2 regions of the Rheinheimera salexigens genome follow, and region 2 is predicted to be linked to the other one. Evidence: predicted binding sites of a transcription regulator. Region 2 holds the regulator's gene; the other holds the start of a gene.

Region 1 (11,802 bases), 2.0 Mb from region 2:
GATGCAAAATTACAAAGTTTAAGTGGCAACTGGTTAGATTTTCAGGCGTTATTTGCCGATATGCATTGCGAGCAAGGCAGTATTGTTATGAATACCGCAGCTGATAATCTACTTGGACTGGATGCTGAAATACGCTTAGACAATGCGCGGTTACAGCTAAATGGTAGCTTAAAGCCAGATCCTTCTTTGCCAGAAGAAGTGCATCAGGCCATGCAGTTTGTTGGTCGGCCTGATGCAAATGGGCGCTACACTCTTAAGCTTTAGTTGTTTAAAGTCTAGGTTCTAGGTTTTAAGATATCAGCGACTAAAGTGTTGTAATCAGTAATGGCCGGAAACTCAGTAATGTTGTTGCTGACTTTCTGGCTATCTGGATTGGCCACCGCTAATAAGTGTTTTATGCCAAAATCTTTAGCGGCATGTAAAATGGGCAGGCTATCATCAACAAACAGCGTGCGAGCGGGATCAAAACCGAAGCGATGTTGCACTTTATGCCATAGCGCCCAATTTTCTTTGGTGACGCCAAATTCATGGGTAGACACTAAAGTATCGATATAACTCGCCAATTCAGTGCGCTCTACTTTTAATGATAAGCTGTCAGGGTGAGCATTGGTTAATAAGATCACCTGACGACCACTATCTTTTAATGCCTGTAAAAATACGGCTGCATCGTCGCGCATGGCAATTTTATCCATTACTTCACGCTTTAGTTCAGTAATAGGCAGTTGTAACCGTTTGCCCCAATAGTCTAGACAATACCACTCCAGCTTACCGGCTAACTTGGTATATTCAGCATCTAATTGCTGTTGAGCGCTTTTTTCATCAATACCGCTAATTTCAGACCAGCGTTTAGGCAAATAATATTGCCAAAAATAACTATCAAAATGTAAATCTAGTAAGGTGCCGTCCATGTCGAGTAATACAGTATCAATTTCAGCCCAATGCAACATAGGTTTTTCCTGTCATTCGTTTTATAGTAAGCAGTAATAGTAAACGGTATTAATTGTAACAGAGCTGACTCTTAGTCGCAGCGATAGGATGGTCATGACGACAAATAAACAAAAGCCACAGATATTGCAGCAGCAACTGGTGGCACAAAGCCTACTTTTTAAAGTTGAACAGTTACAGCTTGAATTTAGCAATGGCGAGCAGCGGGTATATGAACGGTTACGCGGTGGCGGTAATGGCGCCGTAATGATTATACCTTGCCCCGATGCTGAGAGTTTTTATTTAGTGCGGGAATATTGTGCCGGTAGCGACGATTACCAATTAGGCTTTCCTAAAGGCGGCATAGATCCTGGAGAATCAATAATTGAAGCGGCAAATCGTGAATTAAAAGAAGAAATTGGTTTTGGCGCAAAACGTTTTGTTAGCTTAAAGTCATTGGCTTTAGCCCCCAGTCATTTTAATGCTACAATGCACATAGTGCTGGCGTTTGATTTGTACCCAGAATCTTTGCCGGGAGACGAGCCAGAACCGTTAGAACTTGTTAGCTGGTTACGCCGTGATGATCAGTCTTTGTTGCAACAACCTGATTTCACAGAAGCTAGAAGTGTTGCCGGTTTGTTTTTAGCGCAGCAATATTTGGAAGCGAATCCGGATGTTTTTAAGTAATCTGCTTGAGCCAGTAAAAGCAGCAGCTCTAGAAGCTGGTACAGAATTATGGCAGTTATATCAAAGCGGTAACTTTGAGCAGCAACAAAAAGCTGATCAAAGTCCAGTGACTACCGCTGATCTTGCCGCGAATGCCATTATTATTGACCGCTTATCCACACTCACGCCTGAGATCCCTATTATTTCCGAAGAGTCGCGTTTAGCGTCATTAGCGGAACGTCATCAGTGGTCACGTTATTGGTTAATTGATCCTATGGATGGCACCCAAGAGTTTGTTGCCCGCAGTGGTGACTTTGCTGTTAGTATCGCCTTGGTAGAAGACGGCTGGCCAGCATTAGGTGTTATTTATTGGCCAAAGCATCAAGTATTTTATTATGCAACGCGGGGCAATGGCGCTTTTAAACAAGATAGCCAACAAATTCAGCGGATCAATGTTAATCACTTTAACGTTGGTGAGTGCTTAAAAATTGCAGTCAGCCGTCGCCAACCGCTTGAGCCAATTATTAATTTATTACAAGTAGAGCAAAATGTTGAGTATATAGCGCTGGGCAGCTGCTCGTTAAAAAGCTGTTTAATTGCCGAAGGCAAAGCCGACTGTTATATGCGAATAGGTCCTACAGGAGAGTGGGATACCGGTGCAGTTCAAGTCATTGTTGAAGAAGCCGGTGGCCAAATACTTGATAGCGAATTTTTACCCTTAAGTTATAACCAGCGCGATACCTTAGCTAATCCTAATTTTATGGTGTTAGGTCAAGCCAGTGTTTCTTGGCAGCAATTAATCAAAGCAAAAGCAACTTTACGGGATTTAACCCTGTAAAGCTTAGGGTAGTGTTGCAGAGTTGTATCACTTATTCAGCTAAAGAGCACTTTTTCTGGCTATCTTTTAACACTAAAAAAAGCTACTATAGCGCCGAGTTTTTGCCTATAAACCTGTAAATGTTTAGCAAAAACACAGAATTACTAAGTCCGCTAGAGACTGCACCCTTACCTACAGTACCCTAGGAGTTACATCATGTCCGATATGGATCTGAGCCAATATGGCATAACAGATGTCGCGGAAGTTATTTATAATCCTTCTTATGATCAATTATTTGCAGAAGAAACCCGCACTGACTTACAAGGTTATGAGCAAGGCAAACTGACCACATCAGGCGCCATCGCAGTTGATACTGGTATTTTTACCGGTCGCTCACCAAAAGATAAATATATTGTCCGTGATGATACGACCCGCGATACTGTGTGGTGGTCTGATCAAGGTAAAAATGATAATAAGCCTATCACTCAAGATGTATGGACAGCATTAAAATCAGCAGTAACTAAACAATTATCGGGTAAGCGTTTATTTGTTGTTGATACTTATTGTGGTGCCAATGCCGATACCCGCCTTGCGGCACGTTTTATTACGGAAGTCGCGTGGCAAGCCCATTTCGTTAAAAATATGTTTATTCGTCCTACCGAAGAAGAGCTAAAAACCTATAAACCAGACTTTATTGTCATGAATGGTGCAAAATGCACTAACCTAGACTGGGAAAAACAAGGTTTAAACTCTGAAAATTTTGTGGCATTTAACCTTACTGAGCGCATTCAATTAATTGGTGGCACTTGGTACGGCGGCGAAATGAAAAAAGGTATGTTCTCGATGATGAACTACTTTTTACCGCTGCAAGGCATAGCATCAATGCACTGTTCTGCTAACGTCGGTAAAGATGGCGATGTTGCAGTATTCTTTGGTTTATCGGGCACCGGCAAAACCACTTTATCTACGGATCCTAAGCGCCAACTTATCGGCGACGATGAGCATGGTTGGGATGATGATGGCGTGTTCAATTTCGAAGGCGGTTGTTATGCTAAAACCATTAACTTATCCAAAGAAAACGAACCTGATATTTATAATGCCATTCGTCGTGATGCTTTATTAGAAAACGTTACCGTTGCTGAAAATGGTGAAGTTGACTATAACGACGGCTCTAGAACTGAAAACACTCGTGTCTCTTATCCGATATATCACATTGATAATATTGTCACTCCAGTGTCTAAAGCTGGCCATGCCAAAAAAGTTATCTTCTTAACTGCCGATGCTTTTGGTGTATTACCGCCGGTGTCTAAGTTAACTGAAGCGCAAGCAAAGTATCACTTCTTATCAGGCTTTACGGCTAAGTTAGCCGGCACTGAGCGTGGTATTACTGAGCCAACACCTACTTTCTCTAGTTGCTTCGGCGCGGCGTTTTTAAGCTTGCACCCAACGCAATATGCAGAAGTGTTAGGTAAACGGATGCAAGATTCAGGTGCAGAAGCGTATTTAGTGAATACGGGCTGGAATGGTACCGGTAAGCGTATCTCCATTAAAGCCACTCGCGCCATTATTGATGCAATTTTAGATGGCAGCATTGAAGATGCAGAGTTCGTTTCTTTACCGTATTTTAATTTAGCCATGCCAACAGCATTACCAGGTGTTGATGACACGTCTATTTTAGATCCGCGTAATACTTATGCCGAAGTCAGTAACTGGGATGAAAAAGCCCAAGACTTAGCCAAACTTTTTGTTGATAACTTTGTTAAGTTTACCGATAACGCTGAAGGTAAAGCCTTAGTTGCTGCAGGGCCGCAACTTTAAACACACGTTTATAGATGACTGCTTTCAACAAATAAAAATGGCCGCTTTAGCGGCCATTTTTTATGGGTATTTACTTATTTTATTACTCGGCTTCAGCCGGTAATTGCGCAAATTGTTGCTTAGGCATTAAATTTATACTTTGATGCAACTCGGAAAAAACAATAACAATGTCGCCCGTTTCCAATTGTTGCATAACATGTTGTACTTTGTCGCCAAGTGACACTTCTTCATCACCGTAATCGGTGCCTTCACGTAACACATAATACTCAATTAAATTATTTAATGTGTCGGTATCAAGTTGCTGGTACGGAATTATCATTGCTTAATTGCTCACGAATAAAAGTAGGAATACGCTGCGTTAACCAAAATTTCGGTTTGAAAATATTGCCACAAACAAAGCCGACATGGCCGCCGCCTTGACTAAGTTCATAATGAATATAGTGGTTTAACTCTTCTGCTGTAGGAATAACGGCATCGCTAAGAAAGGGATCGTCTTTGGCATGAATAATTAAGGTTGGAATACTAATATGTTGCAAAAAAGCCTTACCACTGGCTTTTTGGTAATAATCTTGGGCACTGCTAAAACCATGAATAGGCGCCGTGAAACTATCATCAAATTGCTCTATATTGCGCAAGGTACTGAGTTTTTTTAGCGTAAGCGGGATAGGAAACTCAGGGAACTGTTTTAACTTTAAAGCTGTACTACGCTTTAATCGGCCTAATAAATACCGTTGATATATTCTACTGCTGCCTTGATTAATGCGACTAGCACAAGCTGATAAATCTAAGGGAGGGCATACCGCAACGGCTGTGGCCAGTGGGTTAGCGGTAGTCTGCTCACCACAATATTTTAGTAAGACATTAGCGCCTAGCGAATAACCAATAGCAACCAACTTTTGCTCTGGAAAACGTTGGCTTATTTCTGTTATTACTGCCGAAAAATCGGCAGTGTCACCGCTATGATAGGCTCTAGGCAGTTTATTCGGTTGTCCATTACAGCCACGGAAATGCATTAACACAGCTGGCCAGCGTAGGTGTCGGCATTGGGCTAACATAGCTTGGATATAATGACTGTTAATATCACCGGCTAAACCGTGCAGTAACACCACTAAAGGTGCGTCGCTAGCAATACGAGAGGGCTGCATCCAATTTAATTGTATTTCATCACCGTCAGCCAGCGGGAATATTTCGGCCACGGTTTTCTGTTTAAGTTTAGGGCTTAAATATTTAGCGAAGATAGTTTGTAAATGGGCATGCTTAAGCCACCATGCTGGCGTAAAAGAGGAGCTAATAACTGGTCTGATCTGAGCTTGCAAAACAAGGCTTCCTGATAAACAATGAATAATATTTTACGAAGAGTAGTCACTTATGGATCGCCGACAATTTATACTTAGTGGTATCGCCTTAGGTGCCGCGTCTAGCTTAGGTATATATGGCTGGAACAGCAGCTTTGATGAGAATAGTGATAATCGAGATCTCGTGTTAAGTGCACTACTACCTGCCTTATTGTACGCTGCTTTACCTGAAGATACGACTATGGCTGTTCAAGTTAACCGAACTAAAGCGGCAATCAGCGATTTTATGCCGTACTTAGCCAAAAGACAGCAACAAGAATTACAGCAGTTATTTAATTTATTAGCCAATCAAGTGACTCAATTGGCTTTAACCGGTCATCTAACGGCCATATCAGAACTGACTATGAGCCAGCGCTGGCAGCTTTTAGCTAATTGGCGCGATAGTTATTTAGCCTTGTTGCAGCAGGCTTATCATGGTTTACGCGAACTGCTGTTTGCGGCCTATTATGGCCAACCAGAACATTGGCAAGCTATAAACTATACCGCACCGAGATATCGTTAAGAATATAAATATAGCCCGTTTACTATAAAGCCCAATTGCAATACAGCCAAAAGGATTAATGATGCAACATTTGGATGCCAGCCAGTTTATAACCGATCAACATTTTAGCGCTGATGTGGTCATCATAGGCTCAGGCGCTGGTGGTGGTATTGCCGCTGAGCAACTTAGTGCGGCGGGTTTTAAAGTATTGTTGCTAGAAGAAGGCGCTTATTACACGCGTGAGCAGTTTAAGATGGAAGAACGCTGGGCTTATCCTAATTTATATCAAGAAGGCGCAGCGCGTAAAACTAAAGATCAAGCCATTGGTATTTTACAGGGTCGTACTGTAGGTGGTTCTACTACCGTAAATTGGACCACATCTATTCGCACGCCCCAGCAGACACTAGATTATTGGCAAGACCAGTTTGGTTTGAATTTTGTAGCAGAAAATGATCTTACGGCCTATTTCCAATTAGCTGAAGAGCGTTTAAATATAAAGCAATGGTCGGTAGCGCCAAACGCCAATAACGCTAAACTGCAATATGGTTGTGAGCAATTAGGTTGGCAATATACTGTGATCAAACGCAATGTTACCCATTGTGCTAATTTGGGCTATTGCGGTATGGGGTGTCCCATAGATGCTAAGCAATCTATGTTGGTCAGCACGATTCCAGCTGCTTTAAAAAAGGGTGCCACGTTAATCTCAAGGCTTTCTGTACGCAAATTACAGTGGCAGGATAACCAAATATTGAGGTTAGAAGCGGTGCCGGTTGATGAGCATTTTCAGCCTACTGCGTCATTAAAAGTCACAATATCAGCTAAGCATTATATTGTAGCCGCTGGGGCTATTGGTTCTCCAGCTTTGTTGCTACGCTCTAAGGTGCCTAACCCATCAGGTCGTTTAGGTAAACATACTTATCTACATCCAACGGTGATCAGTGGTGCTGTATTTGCTGAAGATATTAATGGTCATGCTGGTGCGCCGCAAAGTATTTATTCTGATCAGTTTGTATGGCCAACCGATTCCAAGCAGCCAGGCTATAAGCTGGAAGTACCCCCTATCCATCCGGTGTTGATGGCGTCGAAGTTAATTGGTGTAGGCGATCAACATGCGCAGTTGATGAAAAGCTTTAATCAACTGCAAGTGACTATCGCGCTTATACGGGATGGCTTTCACCCAGAAAGCCAAGGTGGCCAAGTAGTATTAGATCAAGATCAACAGCCAGTATTAGATTATCCCATTACTGATTATATTTGGCAGGGTATGCGTCAAGCACTATTATCCATGGCGGAATTACAATTTGCCGCCGGTGCTAAGCAAATTCTGCCTATTCATCACGATGCAAAGTTATATCAAAACTGGCCAGAAGCTAAAGCGGCAATTGAGCAGTTGTCGATGACCGCTTTACGGCAAACGGTTGTTTCGGCGCATGTTATGGGAGGTTGTAATATGAGTGCAACAGCGGACAAAGGCGTGGTAAATGCTAACGGTCGCCACCATCAATTAACCAACTTGTCGGTATTTGACGGTTCTATTCTACCTACTAGTTTAGGCGCAAATCCGCAACTGACTATTTATGCCTTGGTATGGAAAAACTGCCAGCAATTAATTAAAGAATTAAGCCATGAGCTGCAGCCAGTATAGCGTTAGGCTAATACAATATTGCCCCAGCAGTCGGTTGGGGTGACTTGCTGAGGCAAATGAAAATTAATCTTGCTCAGTCGCAGTACTAATTTTATAGGTAAAATAGACAGCAAAAAAAGCGCCGATGCCAAGTAGTACGCCCAGTCCGGTAAAAGAGGCGAAAATAATTGGGTCATTAAAATATAAGTGCCATAAGTCCATAACATATCCCCTTGTACTGTTTTGATATGGCTACCATAACGTATTGTTGAGCATAGAGTAGTGATGTAGATCAAACTTTGATTGTTTGCTTGGGTTTAAAGAGGCAATTCCAGCAAGAAGTGTTGATTAAATAGGGCTTTTATTTAAAAGGGCTTAACGCGAGCCGTAACTGTATAAGCTGTTGTTGTACCGTATTAGATATTGGTTGCTGTAGTAGGGCTAAGTAGAGCTCTAGCAAGGCACTGGGGGCGTTAATAACGGCATTATGCTGTGTGTTAGCCGTTAATAATTGCACTAACAATTGTTGTTCCTGTTGTTCGGCAACTAATTCTACACCGAGCAACTGTTGTTTCAATTCAGCACTAAATTGCTGCTGTTGCTCGGTAGTTAACGGGTTTAGGCTACTAACGCGTCGGCGTAACGCCCGCACTCGCTGGGTAATACGGGCATTATAAACAAATAAAGCTTGGTTTAGCCCCTTAAGGGTTTGGCCAGTAATACTTAAGCGCTGCTGCTCTAAATAACCCAGTAACAGTAACAGATTAACATTAGCATTAAAGTCATCTTGCCAAGCTAAACAAATCGGTTTTACCTTAGCATAATAACTAAGGCTAAATTGCCAAAAATCAGTAGCGTTAACGCTAGTCATGCTTTTGCCAAAACTCGTTAGTGAGATTTTCAAACTGTTCTTGGCCATCAAACCAAGCCGTTTCTACCTCGGCTAACTGGCTACTGGTTGTGGCTTGCTTCGCTAATAACAGTGTTAAATCAGCTTTGCGCTCAGCGTTATAAATATCACTTTGGCCAAGTTGCTGTTCAACGTCAGCTAACTCAGTTTCTAACTTTTGTTGGCGTAGCTCTAGCTTGTCAATATTTTGTTTTATTGGCCGGAGTAGGTTACGCAGTTCTGCCTCTAAACGCTTTTGATCTTTGCGCACTTGATTGCTTGTCGCAGGAGTACTAACAGCAACACTAGCTTGGCTTTGTTTGGCATCTTGCTGCAGCCATTGATAGTAATCACCTAGGTCGCCATCAAAAGGGGCAACTTTGCCATTGGCCACCAAATAAAACTCATCGGTGCAGCTGCTCAGTAAATGCCGATCATGCGATACAATTACCGTCGCACCAGAAAACTCTTGCAGTGCCATGACAATGGCTTCACGCATATCTAAATCTAGGTGGTTAGTCGGCTCATCGAGTAATAATAAATTCGGACGTTGATAAACAATTAAGGCTAATACTAGTCGCGCTTTTTCACCTCCCGAAAACGGTGCACAGGCTTCTAAGGCTTTATCGCCATAAAAACCAAAACCGCCCAAATAGTCGCGCAGCTTTTGCTCGGGTACTAATGGGTCTAAGCGGACTAAATGCTGTAAGGGTGAATCTTGTGGTCGCAGGGTTTCTAACTGATGTTGAGCAAAATAACCTAGGCTCACCCCATTAGCGAACCAAACATCGCCACTTTGCGGCTGCATACTGCCAGATAATAATTTTATTAGGGTAGATTTACCGGCACCATTACGTCCTAGTAAGCCAATACGACTACCTGGTAATAATTGAAATTTTATTTGGCTTAAAATGACTTTATCTGCATAACCGGCTTGAACATTATCCATTTTTAATAATGGATTAGGTAAAGATTTTGGTTCACGAAAGCTAAAACTAAAAGGCGAGTCAACATGTGCGGGTGCATATAGCGTCATGCGCTCTAGTGCCTTAATCCGGCTTTGGGCTTGGCGCGCTTTTGTGGCTTGGGCCTTAAAACGGTCAATAAATTTTTGTAAATGGGCTACCTGCAATTGCTGCTTATCAAAATTAGCTTGTTGTTGGGCAAGTTGCTCGCCGCGTTGGCGTTCAAACTGACTATAGTTACCTTTGTATAAGGTAAGTATTTGCCGTTCTATATGGACAATATTGTCGGTAACGGCATCCAAAAAATCACGGTCGTGACTAATCAGTAGTAGGGTGCCTTGATAATTGGCTAGATATTTTTCTAACCATAATACGGCATCTAAATCTAAGTGGTTGGTAGGTTCATCTAGTAACATTAAGTCGGCGCGCTGCAATAAAGCCCGCGCTAAGTTAAGCCGCATGCGCCACCCGCCCGAGAATGATTTAACGGCGTGTTGCTGCATTTCACCGCTAAAGCCTAAGCCATCTAGTAATACGCCGGCTTTTGCTTCGGCGCGATAGCCATCTAAGGCTTCTATTTGTAAGTGCACTGCGGCCAAGTCGCTTTCGCTACACTCAGTGCGTACCTTTAATAGTAACGGAAATAATTGTTCGTCGCCTTGTAATACATAATCCATGGCGCTACATTCAGCCGCTGGCGTTTCTTGGGCGACAGTGGCGATATCCCAGTTGACAGGAATACTAACATTACCGGCGTCGGCGCCAATTTTACCTTGTAGTAAGGCAAATAAGCTGGATTTACCACAGCCATTTGCACCGACAATCCCCACCTTTTGTCCGGGAAATACGGTAAGATCGGCATGTTTAAATAAACATTGAATGCCGCGGCGTAGTTCGACCTGTTGAAGCTGGATCATGTTTTTTCCTGAACAACTGAATTGGGGTGCTAATTTACCCGTATAATGCTAACAAACCAAGGCTTAGCACGTAAAATAATAGCCATAGAAATTCATAGTCATTAAGTGAGAATTATTATGACCACACGTAAAAAGAAACGTTTTATTGCTGGTGCCACTTGCCCAAAATGTCATGCCCAAGACACTATGATGTTATTTCTAGAAAATAATGTTGAAAAAGTTGAATGTGTTGCCTGCAGTTATCAAATGGTGCAACCGCAGGAACAAATTGTCAAAGCGGGCCGAAAGTCAGAGCAGGTTATTGGTGTATTTAAACCAGAATAATGTTTTAACTAACAGATTACTTTATTCAAGCTATTGTTATCACTGGGCTATGGTCCTAACTCGCTATTATTCGAAACAAGAGCTAAGCAGCAAAATAGATTAATAATGCGGTGGTAACGGCTCTTCTTCTGGCCGTAATATACCCATATCATCAGGAATTTGTTGCATCTTTTCTGCCAACATTTTTATTTGGATCTGTAAGCGCTCTATGCGCTTATGGTGCTCAAGCAGCTCCTGGCTTAAGCTTTGCACGGTATCTTCCTGAAAAGCTAACTTACTTTCCAGTTCGATAATATGCAGGTGTAAATTTTCATTAGTTTGATTCATTTGTGAATTCCCATACTTCGGCTATGCCACTAGAACTTTCGCTTATTAGCTGGCTATTACTTAGAAATGCCACGGCATGAACGACTGCACTGGCTGGACGACTATTGGTTTTTACTGATACTCGCCATTGTTGCAGTTCTTTACCGGTTTGCACATCCCATATGGCTAATTTTCGACTAGGGGCGCCGGTGGCCAGATAGCGACCATCAGCACTAAAGCGTACTGCACTAAAAATTTGTTGCCGAGCAGAGAATTGTAACTGACTAATACGCTCGCCGGTTTTAATATCCCATATTTGAGCTAAGTCTTGGCTGTCGGCAGTAAAAGCATAGCGTCCTTCGGGATCGAGAGCCACTTTAGTGACTCGGCTGGGATGACTAAAGCTATAAATAATCTGAGCGCTTTTGGTATCCCATAAATTAGCTTTATAATCATTACCGCCCGTTAACGCATAGCGTCCATTGGGTGACATGGCGACGCTATTAATTCGCTCAGTATGGCCAAGAAACTCTAAGCGACGGCCTGACTCCAGCGTAATATGCTGCACGCCACCATTACTTTTACCAATTAATAAATGCGCACCATTATTTGATACAGCGACATCACGAACGGTAGCGGCATCTAATTGCCAAAAACCGCTATTTTTACCATCGGCCACGCGCCATAAAGCAAAAGTATGTTGATCTGCAGTCAGT
Region 2 (11,802 bases):
GGGTCGCCTGACAAAATTAAAGAAACCTTAATGTTTGGTCGAAAAGCCGCTATGCCATCTTGGTATGATGCCCTAGGCGGCGATCAAGGCGTTAAAGAAATGACCGCTTACGTGCTTAGCTTATCAGGCCGTCAAGTTGATCAAGTTGATGCAACTGCAGGTAAAGCCAAGTTTGCTTTATGTGCTGCATGTCATGGTATGGACGGTAAGGGTAGTTTAGCCCATAACCTACCTTTTGGTGCGCCAAATTTAACCGATAATACTTGGTTATATGGTGGCTCAGCTAGAGCGGTAACCGAATCCATAACTTTAGGTCGTTTTGGTCAAATGCCTGCGTTTGAAAAAACCTTAGGGGCAGATAAAGTGCATATTCTAACTGCTTATGTATATCGTTTAGCAAACCCAGAAAAACCTGCTGAATAATAATACCTTATAGCGTATTCGCACTTATATTAAGCCCCGATTACGGGGCTTATTTTTATGATATTAGAGGTTGTTATGCAGCAAGATATTAAACCTTGGTACAAGCAGTTATGGCCATGGCTTTTAATTGCAGTTCCTGTTTTTACGGCTCTAAAAGCTGCACATACTGTTATGCTGATGCAAGGTAATATCCCAGATATGGTAGTCGATGATTACTATAAAGAAGGTCAAGCTATTAACCAGCGCTTAGCGTTATACCGTGAGGCTGAATTGCGTAACTTAGACGCCAAAGTATTAATAGCCGGTAATCAAATTATTATTCGTTTTGCCCAAAATGATACGTTAGGTGAGCATATGCTACTGGATTTTTACCACCCAACTATCGCCAATAAAGATTTTAATCTTACAGCCGAACGTAGTGGTAAATTACTTTATATCGCGACGCTGCCCCACTCTTTACAAGGTAATTGGCGTATCGCTGTTACTGATAATTCTAAGGCATGGAAATTACGGGCAAATTTAGTTTTACCTGCAAGCCAAGAAATTCAATTAGGTTATTAACAGGACAGTATTGTGAGTGTAACTCGCTGTTTTCATTGTCATGAGCCTGTACCAGCCGGCACTGACTTTACGCTGCAATTTGATGATGTAACAAGGCATCTCTGCTGTCCTGGTTGTTTAGCTGTTGCCGAAACCATTATTGATAGCAATTTAGCTGATTATTATCGCTTTCGTACCGAACCCGCGGCTAAAGCTTCGCCTCTGCCAGAGTCAATCCAAAATGAGCTAAATCATTATGATTCTGCAGACGTGCTTGCGGATATAAGCCAATTACAGGGTGATTATAATGAAATTGAATTATCCATTGATGGCATTAGTTGTGCAGCATGTGCTTGGTTAATTGAAAAGCAATTACGCCAATTTTCAGCTATAGCCAAAGTCAATGTTAACTCCACTACCCAGCGCTGTTATTTACAATGGCAAGCCGATAATTTGCCCTTAAGCCACATTATCACAGCGCTGCAAAATATTGGTTATAAGGCTAGCCCCTTTATTGCCGATCAAGAAGAACAAAGTTTTAAGTTGGAACTAAATCGTTATTTAAAACGTTTAGCTGTTTCTGGCATTATTTCAATGCAAGTTATGGCTATCGCCTTTGGTTTATACTTTGGCGAATACACCGGTATTGAGCAATCGCATCAAGGCTATTTACGCTGGATCAGTATGTTATTGACCCTACCCGTCGTTATTTATTCAGCATTACCTTTTTTACTCAGTGCTTGGCGCAGTGTAAGAAGCCGGCAGTTGAATATGGATGTCCCGGTTAGTTTAGCTATTTATTATACTTTTGGCGCTTCCGCCTATGCCACGGTGTTTAATACCGGTGAAGTGTATTTTGAATCAGTTTGTATGTTTACTTTCCTACTGCAGTTAGGCAAGTTCTTTGAATATAGAGCCCGAGCTAAAGCCCGCGATGCCACCAGCAACTTATTAAAAATCATGCCGGTCAGTGCTACTTTATTAGTTGAGGGTGAACAAAAGGTTGTCTCAGCTCGTCGCTTAAAAGCTGACGATCTAATTTTGGTCAAGCCTGGTGAAACTATTGCCGCAGATGGTTACATTATTAGTGGGAATAGTACCGTTGATGAGTCAATGTTAACGGGTGAGTATCGCGCTATAGACAAAGATATTCACGACACTGTGCTAGCAGGTAGTATCAACCATAATGGTTTACTTCAGGTTCAGGTCAGTTCGGCACTGATGTCTTCGCGGTTAGGCCAAATTATTGCGCTGCAACATCGTACATTCAGCCAAAAACCGGCCCTATTGCAAAAAACAGATAAATTAGCTCAAAATTTTATTGAACAACTATTATTAATTGCCGTATTAACGTTTTTACTTTGGTATTTTTGGCTCGATCCCGATCGGGCATTTTGGATCACGTTATCAGTTCTAGTTGCCACCTGCCCTTGCGCACTAAGCCTAGCCGCGCCTACGGCTGTCACCTGTGTGTTAGCGCAATTAAATCGACAAGGTATCTTAGTTAAAAATAGTGAAGCATTAGATGCCACACCTGAAATAAGCCATATCGTGTTTGATAAAACCGGTACCTTAACTCAAGGTCAATTTTCACTAAATCAGGTCCAGCTGTTTGATAGTGCATTAAGTCGAGAGCAAGTGTTAAATTTAATTGCAAACTTAGAGTTAAATTCTGAACACCCTATTGGCCAGGCTTTTGCTCAGTATTATCAGCAAACACTAGCCTTAACCGAGGTTGAAATCACTGTCGGTGGTGGTATTAGCGCTAATTATCAACACCAATTGATTAAAGTCGGTAGTGCCAAGTTTTGTAACGTAACTGCCGTTGCCGATGCCATGGTCTATTTATGCATTGATCATAAACTCATTGCTAGCATTAGCTTACAGGACGCGCTGCGCCCTGAAATTCCTGAGTTAATAAACCAACTTAAAGTTAAAAATTATCAACTGATAATGCTTACCGGCGATAGCTCAAGCCAAGCAGAGCAATTACAGCAGCAACTGGGCTTTGATGTTATGTTTAAAGGCTGCTCACCAGAGCAAAAAGTGCAACAAGTGCAAAATTTGGTATCAGCCGGGCATAAGGTGATGATGTTAGGTGATGGCATTAACGACAGTCCTGCTTTTCATGCTGCTCATGTCTCAGTTGCTTTAGAGTCGGGTACTGACTTATCCAAGAACCAAGCCGATGTGGTATTATTAAAGCCTGATATTAGTTTATTACTCTCATTGATTACCGGCAGCGAGATGGCCAAACTGCGGGTTAAACAAAACTTAGCATGGGCAATTGGCTATAATGTTATTATTATCCCACTTGCTGTCGCAGGTTTTGTCTCGCCTTATATCGCGGTACTGGGCATGTCATTTAGCTCATTGCTGGTTGTGTCAAACTCATTAAGGCTATTAAAAAAATGAATGTTATTTACATTTTAATTCCAATCGCCATGTTATTTGTTGTGTTTGGCTTAACAGTATTTTTTTGGGCGGTGCGTAAAGGCCAATTTGAAGATTTAGATAAGCAAGGTTTTAGTATCTTGTTTGATGATAACGGCCAAAAAAGTACTAAGGCTAACAGCAAAGCGAATACTAGCAGCAACAATAAGCCTCCTAAAGAATGAACAGTGACCTGATTGCTGCCCTCGCGATCGGTTTTATTGGCAGTAGTCACTGCTTAGTAATGTGTGGTGGTATTGTCGCCGCATTACAATTGGCTATGCCCGGTGCGAATGTAAAACGTAAACTTTGGCTACAACTTTTGTTAAGTTTAGGTCGCCTGACAACCTATAGTTTTTTTGGTGCCGTCGTCGGTTACTTTGGCGCTAGTGCCATGCAACTTGCTGGTGGCTCATTACTTTGGCTACGTTTGTTGGCTGGTTGTTTACTTATTGCCATTGCTCTTTATATTAGTCGGCTTTGGTTTGGCCTACTAAAGTTAGAACAACTGGGCCAGGGTATCTGGCGTTATATTCAACCTTTAACCAAACACTGTTTACCCTTAGACTCGGCTAAAAAAGCCTATTTGTATGGTTTATGCTGGGGCTGGCTACCCTGTGGTTTAGTCTACAGCGCATTAAGCTGGAGCTTAGTCAGTGGAGGTGCCAGTTCTGGAGCATTAGTGATGTTTGCCTTTGGTATAGGCACATTGCCGGCCATATTACTTTCTGGTCTGGCAGCACAAAAGTTAACCCAAATTAAAAATAATTTAATGGTAAGATACATAACTAGTTTTTTATTAGCTAGTTATGGTGTTTATACCATATGGCTTGCGGCTAAACGTATATTTATTTAGGTTAAAGTATAGAGCTTGCTTACTTAGGGTTAAAGGATGCAAAAATCTGCGATAAAATGTCAAGACTGTGGATTTAGTCAGCTTTGCTTGCCATTTTCATTAAATGATTTAGAAATGGGTCAACTCGACGCTATTATTCAACGGAAAAAACCTTTTCATAAAGGCGATAGGTTGTTTGAAGCAGGCATACCGCAAAAATCTTTATTTGCCGTGCGTTCAGGCACGTTTAAAAGCCTGACCATCGCCGAGCAAGGTGAACAACAGATAACCGGTTTTCATTTGCCCGGAGATGTTCTCGGTTTTGATGCTTTTAATACCCAACACCACCCAAGCAACGCTGAAGCATTAGAAACCTCTATGGTGTGTGAAATCCCCTTGTCTAACCTTGACATATTACTGGGCCAGTTACCTCGCCTTCGCCAGCAAATGATGCGCTTAATGAGTCAAGACATTCACGCTGATCAGCAAATGATGCTGTTGTTAAACCATAAAACGGCTGAACAAAAATTAGCCAGTTTTATTAAACAATTATCTCAGCGTTATGCTAATCGTGGATTTGCAGCGAACGAATTTAGACTCACCATGACCCGCAGTGATATCGGTAATTATTTAGGCTTAACAGTAGAAACGGTGAGTCGATTATTTAGCAAGTTACATAAAGAGCAGCTTATCGCAGTACAGGGTAAGTTAATTAAAATTACTAATCTCAATCAGTTATCAGAATTGGCATCCTTATCAGCTCGATGTTAAGCTGAACAAATACTAGGTTATTTTCACAGCAAAAAATAACCCTAGTGGCTATACTCAAACTAAATACTATAACCAAACACTATAACGAACATTATGATTTTAGGAGTCAGTTATGTCAGCTTATAGCAATGTATTAGTGGTATTAGACCCCGCAGCTGAATATCAAAAAGCGCTTAATCGTGCTTTACAACTTGCTAGGCTGCAGCCTTGTCGCTTAACCGTATTTTTAACCGTATACGACTTCTCTTACGAAATGACCACTATGCTGTCTGGTACAGAGCGTGAATCAATGCGCCAAGCTGTTATTAGTGATCGAGAGCAGTGGATTAAACAGCTACTAACTGAAGCTAACGCGACTGATTTAGACACCCATATCTTGGTGGTATGGCATAACCGGCCTTTTGAAGCCATTGTCCATACCGCTATAGAGCAAAATATCGACTTTATTATTAAAGGGACACATGATCATGATGTTCTAAAGTCGATGATTTTTACGCCAACCGATTGGCATATTTTACGTAAATGCCCCTGCCCTGTACTACTGATAAAAGAGTACGAATGGCCAACGCGGCGCAATATTATTGCCGCTATACATGCCGGTAGCGAACAAGAACATCACTCAGCCCTAGATCAACGCATTATTGCAAAAGCACTGCAAATGGCAAAGTTACTGGATGCTAAAGTACATTTGGTTAATGCTTTTCCTGGCACGCCGGTAAATATTGCGATTGAAATACCTGAATTTAATGCGCAAGAATACAGTTTAAGTATGAAACAACACCACATTGATGCCGTGGCTAAATTAGCTAATCAATATGATATTCCTGCCGCGCAATGTCATGTCATAGAGGGGATGCCTGAAGATATTATCCCTAATATTGTCAATGAATATGATGCCCTTATGGTCGTGATCGGCACTATAGGCCGTACCGGATTTTCTGCAGCCATTATTGGTAATACGGCTGAGCATGTTATCGACCAGTTAGACTGCGATGTTCTCGCGGTAAAACCGGCAGATTTTGTCAGTCCATTACAGAAAAGCTAAGTTTTCGCACTAGGTTGCTTTGGTATTGGCGTTGCCTTCGTTATAATGTGCGCCATTTTAGCATTAGGTTTAATTTTATGACGCACGCAGCGCAAGCCAAAGCACAATACAGTTTAAATAAGTTACATAAACGCTTACGCCGCAATGTAGGACAAGCTATCGCAGACTTTAATATGATTGAAGATGGCGATAAAATTATGGTGTGTTTGTCTGGCGGCAAAGATTCTTACACTATGTTAGATATTTTGCTTAATTTACAAAAGTCGGCGCCAATACATTTTAGTATTATTGCTGTCAATTTAGATCAAAAACAACCGGGCTTTCCTGCCGAAGTACTACCGAGCTATTTAACTGAACTCGGCGTTGAATATCTAATTGTAAATGAAGATACCTATTCAATTGTAAAAGAAAAAGTGCCAGAAGGTAAAACTACATGTTCGTTATGCTCACGCTTGCGCCGTGGTATTTTATATAACACAGCAAAAAAATTAGGCGCTACAAAAATTGCCTTAGGCCATCACCGAGATGACATGTTAGAAACCCTGTTTTTAAATATGTTTTTTGGCGGTAAAATGAAATCAATGCCGCCCAAGTTGGTCAGTGATAACGGTGAGCATGTTGTTATTCGGCCATTAGTTTACTGCAAAGAAAAAGACATTGAACAGTATTCAATTGCCAAAGGCTTCCCCATTATTCCTTGTAACTTATGCGGCTCACAAGACGGCCTTCAGCGTCAAGTGGTTAAGGAAATGCTGCAAGATTGGGATAAACGTTTCCCCGGTAGAATAGAAACTATGTTTCAAGCTATGCAGAATATTGTGCCTTCACATATGATTGATAAAAACCTGTTTAATTTTGCTGAGTTAAGTAAAGATACTAGCGTAAGTGAAGGTGATACCGCTTTTGATAAACCCAGTATCTCGGCTATTCCTGCTGGTTTTATTGCCGATGAAGATGCTGATGTTGCAGAGTTGCAATATATTGCTTTAAGTTAAGACTCAGCATTTAGAATGCACTCTACATTTTGAAATGTACTTTTCGCATGAGATAGAGCATATAGCCAGTAAATTCAAGATAATAGAATAATTACTGGCTAGTATTAACCTTATTGAACTAGTGTTTTTGCGCCATCAGAGGCAATAGATATAAAGGTTTCTCACCCAATAACCACGGCAAATCTAGTGCACTGTTATAATCTACCAAGCGTATTTCACAGCGTTGTTCTTGGCACTTTGTCACAGCTTGTTGATCTGTCGACAACGAGTTTAAGCGAGTAACGTTGTTAGCAAATACTATAATCACGCCTTGTACTTCAGGTAACCAACGCTTACTAACACTACCGGCTAAATCAGCTAAAACTAAGCTAAATTGCTGTTGATAGTGCACTAGCTGTTGCTGTTTAACCGTGGCATTAAGGGGCATTCTACTGCGAAGGCGTAGTGTTAACTCACAACGAGCTTGGTTATCGGCCTGCTGTAAAATCAACCTCGCTTTACTGTCTTTAAGTGCTTCATCAAACGGTAAACTTATTTCGCCATTGGCAGATAAATACAATGGCATATTATGAATATCGCTGGTTAAGCGTAAATCGATGTAATGACAATCTGCGTTACGTTGGGTATTTGACAGTAAAAAAGCTAACGTTAAGTCACTATACTCAGGTTTTTGTAGCGTTTTCATTTTCTTATATAAACTATCATAACTGATCATTAACGTTGCTTGTGCCGGAACCGAAAACAGTAGCACTAGCATAAAAAACTTAAACATTTTATTGTTCCAAAAATTTACGGTTATAGCGGATCATACTACTAATCTCCGCGATATAGTCATCACCACGCTCTGAATACGCCCCTAACCCTTCGGCCAGTGTTTCGCCGCGTAACGGCTTATTGGCTTGGCGTAATCGTAGCCTAATATCACGAAGTGCTTGATAGGTATGAAACGTATTTAAATTATAAAAGTAACTACTGATACTGGCGGATGGGCTACTAAATTTAGCGACTTCATGGCTTTCCCCCTCTTGTCGAGACGAAGGCACTATGCCGCAACCTTCTCTAAAGCACCATTGTCCAAAAAAGTTAAAGCCCTCAAGAGCAAATCTACTGGTGCCCCATGCTGACTCATTAGCAGCCTGCATTAAGACTAAACTTTCGGGAATAATATCCACCCGACTCAATAATTCTGTTGCTGACTCATGGTCTGAAACGGCAACGTCCATTCGAAACTCATCATATAAACTATATAAAAAAGCATATTCGCCAATAGTAATTTTTAAGCCTTTATCATGTTTTTTAATAATATCTAGCAATTGCGTTCTAAGGCTAAGTAAACGGGCATTCTCTCGTTTTACATAAGGGCGTAAATAAGCAAAAAATGCTTGTTTCTTTTCTACCGTATCGGTAAAGGTAGTAAAATCTGGTAAGGCTTTTTTAGCAGGTAACGGTTGGGTATAGGCTAAGCGTTGCAATAGCTTTTTTTTATCTGCTTTATTTAGCACTGCCGCACGACTAGGTTGCTGCCACTCTTCTAGCGAGTCTAGTTGCTGAATTGGCTCTAACTGTATAAAGGGGCTCATTAGCGCAATAACAAAGCCAAACCAAAATAAACCTAATAACACATTACGAATAAACATCTTTCTCCTAGCTGGATATTAGTCATCCAAAAATTCACAAAATTTATTTATTTAAACTAAATCAAGATAACGGGCTATTTTATCAAGAAATGCTGGGTAATTGCGCATAATACCTCAATACACTGCTTTTAATACTTTATGTTTAAAATAACTTATTATAACAATTGCAAAATAGTCTAAGGTATGGGAAAAATACTCTAGGATAATAGCTGTCTGGACGGTTAGAAGTTACTCTTTAAGGCCCATATAATGCAACCCATAAAACGCTCAACTAAACTTAACGGTGTTTGTTACGACATTCGCGGCCCAATAGCCCAAGAAGCAAAGAGAATGGAGGATGAAGGCCAACGTATTCTTAAATTAAATATTGGTAATCCGGCATTATTTGGCTTTGAAGCACCCGATGAAATTCTCAAGCATGTTATCCATAATTTACCTTCTGCCCAAGGTTATTCTGATGCCCAAGGCATCTACCCCGCTCGTGTTGCCGTGGCTCAGTATTATCAGCAACGGGGAATTTTAAAAGCGGATGCAGACGATGTATATATCGGCAATGGTGTATCTGAGCTTATTTTAATGTCATTGCAGGCTTTGCTCAATACCGATGATGAAGTCTTAATTCCATCACCTGATTATCCGTTATGGACCGCAGCCGTTAATTTAGCCGGCGGTAAAGCGGTGCATTATCATTGTGATGATCAGCAAGGTTGGTTACCGGCTTTAGATGATATTAAAGCCAAAATCACTAACAAAACTAAAGCTATCGTGCTGATCAACCCCAATAACCCGACGGGTGCGGTGTACCATAAAGCATTTTTAATCGAATTATTACAAATAGCCCGTGAACATAAGCTGGTTGTTTTAAGTGATGAAATTTACGATAAAGTGCTTTATGACGGCAATGAGCATGTTAGTACTGCAGCACTAGCGGATGATTTAGTTATATTAACTTTTAGCGGCTTATCGAAAAATTATCGTATCGCTGGCTTTAGAATTGGCTGGTTGTTAATTTCAGGTGCTAAACAATTTGCTCAGCAATATATTGAAGGTTTATCTATCTTAGCCTCAATGCGCTTATGCGCCAATGTACCCTGTCAACATGCAGTGCAAACGGCATTAGGCGGCTATCAAAGCATTCAGCAATTAGTACAACCTGAAGGTCGTTTGTATCAACAAATGGACTTGGCACATAACTTAATCAGTCAAATTGACGGTATTAGTTGTTTTCGTCCTCAAGGTGCCATGTATTTATTTGCTAAACTCGATCAAAAAAAGCTCGGGATCTATAATGATGAACAGTTTGTACTAGATTTTCTGCGTCAGCAAAAAGTGTTACTTGTGCATGGTCGGGCTTTTAATTGGCCAACCCCAGACCATTTCCGCTTAGTGTTCTTACCACACAAAGAGCAGCTCATCACAGCGATTAATAAGTTAGAAAAGTTTTTATCTGGCTATAAACAATAAAATCTTAGCTAACTCTAATAAAAAATATAATGAAAATTTATGAATGATTTTAGCTTTCAACATGTATTTGAACGATTTACTGACGCTTTAGCCAGTGTGGTTTTTTTTGCTTTTAACCTAAACGATACTGAAATCCCTTTAGTATTACTGTGGTTAATTGGCGGTGCCTTGTTTTTCACCGTGGCATTAGGCTTTATTAATATTCGTGGTTTTAGCCACGCCATCGGCTTAGTTAAAAACAATAAAACCAGTGGCGTTAAAGGTGAGATCACGCCCTTTCAGGCACTTAGCACCGCTTTATCAGGCACGGTCGGCACGGGCAATATTGCCGGTGTCGCGCTAGCGATTAGCTTAGGCGGGCCTGGTGCAACCTTTTGGATGATAATTGCTGGCTTGCTCGGCATGTCGACTAAATTTGTTGAATGTACTTTAGCGGTTAAGTATCGCCAAATTAATGCCGATGGCAGCGTGTCTGGCGGACCTATGTTTTATATTAAAGCCGCTTTTGATAAGTGTAACTTACCGCTAATAGGCTCAATTCTCGCAATAGCGTTTTCAGTGTTTGTTATCTTTGGTTCTGCTGGCTTTGTTCATGTTAATCAAGGCTTTGTTCAAGTGCAATCTGTTACAGGTTTCAGTAACGCGTGGCTGTTTGGTGCTATTTATGCCCTACTAGTGGGCTTAGTGATTATTGGTGGCTTAAAAAGTATTGCTAAAGTAACCAGTAAACTCGTGCCGCTAATGTGTGCAATCTATCTGTTTGCTGCTTTTGCCGTTATGACAGTTCATTTCACTGAAATCCCCGCAGCTTTTGCTTTAATTATCTCCAGTGCTTTTACGCCTGAAGCCGGCTATGGCGGTTTTATTGGTGTACTAATCCAAGGTTTTCGTCGGGCTGCCTATTCTAATGAAGCCGGTGTTGGCTCCTCACCTATTGCTCACGCCGCAGCGCAAACTAAAAATCCTATTAGCCAAGGCTTTGTTGGCTTGCTCGAGCCGTTTATTGACACTGTTGTCATTTGCACAATTACTGCCTTAGTGATCATTTTAACCGGTGCTTATCAAACCGCCGGTTTAGACGGTGTGCAAATTACCTCAAGCGCCTTTGCTTCGGTATTTACGTGGTTTCCTTGGGTGCTAATGGTCGCATTATTGTTGTTTGGTTTTTCTACTGTGGTGAGCTGGTCCTATTATGGCTTAACCGGTTGGCGTTATATATTTGGAACCGGCAAACAAGCGACGGCTATCTATAAAGTATTGTTTTGTTTAATTGTTTCTATTGGTGCTGTGCCTAATATTATGGCGGTTTTTAACTTTATAGATTCCATGATTTTTTTAATGGCTGTACCGAATATTTTAGCGCTGTATATGTTATTACCTGAAGTAAGACGAGATTTAGCCCTATATTGGGCGACACGAAATCAGGTGGTAAGTGATAAGCGATAAGCGATAAGCGATAAGTGATTAGTGATTAGTGATAAGAGTCGACTGACTAATGAATTATTGAGGAACGGTTTTACCCTTAACTAACCATTGCAGCCCTGTTCGGGCGTAAATGAGCCCCCAGGGATGGGTTTACGGCGTGTTAGTGTTGGTAAACCGATCCGTATATATATTTAAAATAGTTTTAATTTTCATGCTGAATGTCTACTATTTTGG

The links. The regulator FNR, encoded in region 2, switches genes on or off when oxygen is low (the NO sensors DNR and NnrR bind a similar motif). The targets are predictions, from matches to a motif close to TTGATNTANATCAA.
Region 1: a site for FNR is predicted at 7,968-7,981, ahead of BI198_RS15900 (DUF3149 domain-containing protein). Genes of this name have one in related genera too.

What each region holds. Positions count from the first base shown of each region.
Region 1 is NZ_MKEK01000001.1:56,427-68,228, reverse strand. Features, by position in the region: gene BI198_RS00375 (type II secretion system protein N) at 1-264, shown strand, start outside; gene yrfG (GMP/IMP nucleotidase) at 276-947, opposite strand; gene nudE (ADP compounds hydrolase NudE) at 1,042-1,611, shown strand; gene cysQ (3'(2'),5'-bisphosphate nucleotidase CysQ) at 1,598-2,428, shown strand; gene pckA (phosphoenolpyruvate carboxykinase (ATP)) at 2,624-4,225, shown strand; gene BI198_RS00350 (YheU family protein) at 4,308-4,544, opposite strand; gene BI198_RS00345 (hydrolase) at 4,519-5,541, opposite strand; gene BI198_RS00340 (hypothetical protein) at 5,594-6,082, shown strand; gene BI198_RS00335 (GMC family oxidoreductase) at 6,144-7,706, shown strand; gene BI198_RS15900 (DUF3149 domain-containing protein) at 7,770-7,907, opposite strand; gene BI198_RS00330 (TIGR02444 family protein) at 8,047-8,556, opposite strand; gene BI198_RS00325 (ATP-binding cassette domain-containing protein) at 8,549-10,456, opposite strand; gene BI198_RS00320 (YheV family putative zinc ribbon protein) at 10,574-10,780, shown strand; gene BI198_RS00315 (SlyX family protein) at 10,880-11,107, opposite strand; gene BI198_RS00310 (WD40 repeat domain-containing protein) at 11,094-11,802, opposite strand, start outside.
Region 2 is NZ_MKEK01000001.1:2,068,463-2,080,264, forward strand. Features, by position in the region: gene ccoP (cytochrome-c oxidase, cbb3-type subunit III) at 1-423, shown strand, start outside; gene BI198_RS09420 (FixH family protein) at 481-984, shown strand; gene BI198_RS09425 (heavy metal translocating P-type ATPase) at 997-3,378, shown strand; gene ccoS (cbb3-type cytochrome oxidase assembly protein CcoS) at 3,375-3,581, shown strand; gene BI198_RS09435 (sulfite exporter TauE/SafE family protein) at 3,578-4,252, shown strand; gene fnr (fumarate/nitrate reduction transcriptional regulator Fnr) at 4,289-5,002, shown strand; gene uspE (universal stress protein UspE) at 5,115-6,047, shown strand; gene ttcA (tRNA 2-thiocytidine(32) synthetase TtcA) at 6,125-7,042, shown strand; gene BI198_RS09455 (DUF2987 domain-containing protein) at 7,161-7,814, opposite strand; gene BI198_RS09460 (glucosaminidase domain-containing protein) at 7,816-8,679, opposite strand; gene BI198_RS09465 (pyridoxal phosphate-dependent aminotransferase) at 8,929-10,143, shown strand; gene BI198_RS09470 (alanine/glycine:cation symporter family protein) at 10,183-11,589, shown strand.